DNA from 2 places in the Streptomyces sp. NPDC058812 genome. Region 1 is predicted to be linked to the other one. Evidence: predicted binding sites of a transcription regulator. Region 1 holds the regulator's gene; the other holds the start of a gene.

What was found. The regulator HspR, encoded in region 1, represses chaperone genes until heat shock. The targets are predictions, from matches to a motif close to TTGAGNNNNNNNNNCTCAA.
Region 2: the regulator HspR is predicted to act here: its motif matches at 1,315-1,333, upstream of lon (endopeptidase La).

What each region holds. Positions count from the first base shown of each region.
Region 1 covers NZ_JBHYOB010000006.1:305,204-307,599, forward strand. Annotated here, with positions in the region: gene dnaJ (molecular chaperone DnaJ) at 1-1,156, shown strand, start outside; gene ACFW48_RS15290 (heat shock protein transcriptional repressor HspR) at 1,162-1,617, shown strand; gene ACFW48_RS15295 (sugar ABC transporter substrate-binding protein) at 1,802-2,396, shown strand, end outside.
Region 2 covers NZ_JBHYOB010000009.1:255,432-257,827, reverse strand. Annotated here, with positions in the region: gene lon (endopeptidase La) at 1-1,292, opposite strand, end outside; gene ACFW48_RS20890 (spermidine synthase) at 1,482-2,180, shown strand; gene ACFW48_RS20885 (response regulator transcription factor) at 2,294-2,396, shown strand, end outside.

The sequences.
Region 1 (2,396 bases):
CGGCGTCCCCAAGGACGCCACCGAGGCCGAGATCAAGAAGGCGTACCGGAAGCTCGCCCGCGAGTACCACCCGGACGCCAACAAGGGAAACGTCAAGGCGGAGGAGCGCTTCAAGGAGATCTCCGAGGCCAACGACATCCTCGGTGACCCCAAGAAGCGCAAGGAGTACGACGAGGCCCGCAGCCTCTTCGGCAACGGCGGTTTCCGTCCGGGGCCGGGCGCGGGCGGCGGCGGCACCTTCAACTTCGACCTGGGCGACCTCTTCGGAGGCGGCGCCCAGGGCGGAGGCCAGGGAGGGGCCGGAGGTTTCGGCGGCGGGCTCGGCGACGTCTTCGGGGGCCTGTTCAACCGCACCGGCGCCGGCGGCCCCGGCACCGGCACGCGGACCCAGCCGCGGCGCGGCCAGGACATCGAGTCCGAGGTCACCCTGAGCTTCACGGAGGCCATCGAGGGCGCGACGGTCCCGCTGCGGATGTCCTCGCAGGCACCCTGCAAGGCCTGTTCGGGCACCGGCGACAAGAACGGCACGCCGCGCGTGTGCCCGACCTGCGTCGGCACCGGGCAGGTCGCCCGGGGCTCGGGCGGCGGCTTCTCGCTCACCGACCCGTGCCCGGACTGCAAGGGCCGCGGTCTGATCGCGGAGGACCCCTGCGACATCTGCAAGGGCTCCGGACGGGCCAAGTCCTCCCGGACGATGCAGGTCCGCATCCCGGCCGGGGTGTCGGACGGGCAGCGCATCCGGCTGCGCGGCAAGGGCACGCCGGGCGAGCGGGGCGGTCCGGCGGGCGACCTGTACGTGGTCGTGCACGTCAAGGAGCACCCCGTGTTCGGCCGCAAGGGCGACAACCTCACCGTCACGGTCCCGGTCACCTACGCCGAGGCAGCCCTCGGCGGCGAGGTCCGGGTCCCGACGCTGGGCGGGCCGCCGGTCACGCTGAAGTTGCCGGCGGGCACCCCGGGCGGCAGGACCATGCGCGCCAGGGGCAAGGGCGCGGTCCGCAAGGACGGCACCCGCGGCGACCTTCTGGTCACCGTCGAGGTGAGTGTTCCGAAGGACCTGACGGGGAAGGCTCGTGATGCGCTGGAGGCGTATCGCGAGGCGACCGCGGACGAGGATCCGCGGGCGGAGCTGTTCCAGGCCGCGAAGGGAGCTTGACGGAGATGGACGGTCGTCGACGCAATCCGTATGAACTGACCGAGGACACTCCGGTCTACGTCATCTCGGTGGCGGCCCAGCTCTCCGGCCTGCACCCGCAGACCCTGCGCCAGTACGACCGCCTCGGCCTGGTCTCCCCGGACCGCACGGCCGGCCGCGGCCGGCGCTACTCGGCCCGCGACATCGAACTGCTCCGCACGGTGCAGCAGTTGTCGCAGGACGAGGGCATCAACCTGGCCGGAATCAAGCGCATCATCGAACTGGAGAACCAGGTCGCCGCGCTCCAGGCCCGCATGGCGGAGCTGCAGGACGCCCTCGACGGCGCCGCCACGGCGATGCGCCAGCGCGAGGCGGCGGTACACGCCTCGTACCGCCGCGACCTGGTCCCGTACCAGGAGGTACAGCAGACCAGCGCCCTGGTGGTGTGGCGGCCCAAGCGGCACGGTCAGTCCTCGGACTGACGGTCCGCACAAGGCAGAACGGCGACGACCGGCCCGGAGGTTCCACCGGATCCATCCGACCCTCCGGGCCGGTTCGCAACGTTGCTGTCTCATTGGTCTAGTACTTCTTGACGATTTCGTGAAGACAGCGTTGGCTTCCCTCACCTGGGTCACCACAACGCCCGTGTGTCGGAAGGTAAGCGCAGTGAACAGCCGTGCCCGTCGTATCGCCATATCCCTGGCCGCGTCCATGATGACCGTCTCGCTGGCCTCCTGTGGTGTGCTGGGCGCGTCCGAGAGCAGCGACGAGGCGAGTCCGACCAAGGGCAACGACATCACGGTGGGCCTCCTCCTCCCGGAGAAGGCGAACACCCGCTACGAGCAGTTCGACTACCCGTACTTCAAGGCGAAGGTCGCCGACCTCACGCGCGACCAGGGCAACGTCAAGTACGCCAACGCCGAGGCGAACGCCTCGAAGCAGGCCGACCAGATGCAGCAGATGGTCGACGACCAGGTCGACGTGATCGTCCTGGACGCGGTCGACGCGAAGTCCATCGGCACCAGCGTGCAGAAGGCCAAGGACGCCGGCATCCCGGTCATCGCCTACGACCGGCTGGCCGAGGGCCCGATCGACGCCTACATCTCCTTCGACAACGAGCTGGTCGGCGAGGTGCAGGGCCGCTCCCTCATCGAGGCGCTCGGCGACGACGCGGACAGCTCCGACAAGATCGTCATGATGAACGGCTCGCCCACCGACCCGAACGCCAAGCAGTTCAAGGCGGGCGCGACGTCCGAGCTGA
Region 2 (2,396 bases), on a different contig from region 1:
ACCGGGTTCATGGACCCGGCCTCCTTGATCGCCCGCACGATCCGGCCGGGCAGCGCGCCGACGTACGTACGCCGGTGGCCGCGGATCTCGGCCTCGTCGCGGACGCCGCCGAGGGCGACGCGGACGAACTTCCGGCCCATCGCGTGGGCGACGGACTCGCCGAGGCTGGTCTTGCCGACGCCGGGCGGACCCACCAGGGCCAGTACGGCACCGCCGCGCCGGCCTCCGACGACCCCGAGTCCCCGGTCGCCGCGCCGCTTGCGCACCGCCAGGTACTCGGTGATCCGCTCCTTGACGTCCTCCAGACCCGCGTGTTCGTCGTCGAGGACGGCCTGGGCGCCCTGGATGTCGTACGCGTCCTCGGTGCGGACGTTCCACGGCAGTTCGAGGACGGTGTCGAGCCAGGTGCGGATCCAGGAGCCCTCGGGCGACTGGTCGGAGGACCGCTCCAGCTTGTCGACCTCCTTGAGGGCGGCCTCTCGGACCTTCCCGGGCAGGTCGGCGGCCTCGACGCGGGCACGGTAGTCGTCGGACTCCTCGCCCTCCTGTTCGCCGTTGATCTCGCGCAGCTCCTTGCGCACGGCTTCGAGCTGGCGGCGCAGCAGGAACTCGCGCTGCTGCTTGTCGACGCCCTCCTGGACGTCCTTGGCGATGGTCTCGGCGACGTCCTGCTCGGCGAGGTGGTCGCGCAGCTGCTGGGTGGCGAGCTTGAGGCGGGCGACCGGATCGGCGGTCTCCAGCAGCTCGACCTTCTGCTCGGTGGTGAGGAAGGGCGAGTAGCCGGAGTTGTCGGCGAGCGCGGAGACGTCGTCGATGGCCTGGACGCGGTCGACGACCTGCCAGGCGCCACGCTTGCGCAGCCAGGCGGTGGCCAGCGCCTTGTACTCCTTCACCAGCTCGGCGACCTGTCCGGGCAGCGGCTCGGGCACGGTCTCCTCGGCGCGGGTGCCCTCGACCCACAGCGCGGCGCCGGGGCCGGTGGTCCCGGCACCGATCCGTACGCGGCCCAGACCGCGGATCAGGGCACCCGGGTCGCCGTCGGCCAGCCTGCCGACCTGCTCGACCGTGCCGAGGACGCCGGTCCTGGCGTAGGTGCCGTCGACGCGCGGGACGAGGAGGACCCGGGGCTTGCCGGGCTCGGACCTGGCGGCGGCCTGGGCGGCCTCCACCGCGGCCCGCACCTCGGCGTCGCTCAGGTCCAGGGGGACGACCATTCCGGGCAGGACCACTTCGTCGTCGAGCGGCAGCACGGGCAGGGTGAGCGGTGTGAAGGCGTCGGACTCAGCAGCCATGATCTCCCCTTCGGCAGTCAAGTTGAGTTACATCGACTCAATGAAAGGGAGTCCTTGATTGTTCCCCGAAGCCTGTTCGCTCTGAGCGATCAAGGGCGGGAGCCTTTCGAGACCTGGGGCGGAGGCCTGCGGTCCCCGTACACGGGAGCACGACGGAAGGCTCCGGCATTCCCCTGCCAGGATGGGCCGATGCCCACCTCTTCCCACGACTCCCACGACATCCCCGAAGTACTGGACCGTCGCGAGGGCCCGCACGGCGAGGTCGTCCTGCGCCGGCACGGGGCGTTGCTGCAGATCATCGCGAACGGCTGCTTCCTGATGGACACCTCCGACGGGCGTTCGGAGCGGCGGCTGGTCGACGCGGCGGCCGACGCGCTCACCGCCTCCGGCGGACGGAGTGCGCCACACCTCCTCATCGGCGGACTCGGCGTCGGCTTCTCGCTCGCACACGCGGCCGCCGACCCCCGCTGGGGCCGGATCGCGGTCGTCGAGCGCGAGCGCGCCATCATCGACTGGCACCGGGGCGGACCGCTGGCCGCGCTGTCCGCCGGAGCGCTGGCCGATCCACGCACGAAGATCCTGGAAGCGGATCTCGTGCAGTACGTCAATGAGACATCCGACACGTACGACGCGCTCTGCCTCGACATCGACAACGGCCCCGGCTGGACCGTCACCGAGGGCAACGACGGGCTGTACGCGCCGGCCGGACTGGCGGGCTGCGCAAGGCTGTTGAGGCCCGGCGGGGTGCTCGCCGTATGGTCCGCGCAGCCCTCTCCGGAATTCGAAGAAACCTTGCGTAATGCCGGGTTCCAGCAGGTGCGTACCGAAGAGATCCCCGTTGCCCGGGGCGTTCCGGACGTCGTCCACCTCGGCGTCGGGCCTGGATAGCAAAGGCGCGGCGACTCCCCGTACGCTGCTGCTCTGACGCGGATCATTCAAGCGTCAAGCGCAGCCATGGGATCACCCCACGGATTCCGGAAAGCACACCTCAGGGGCGGGCGATGGAGCAGACACAGACCTCCCACAACGGCACGGCGACGGCTACTCCGGGCGCGCAGCGACGGGTGCTGGTGGTCGAGGACGACCAGACGATCGTGGACGCCA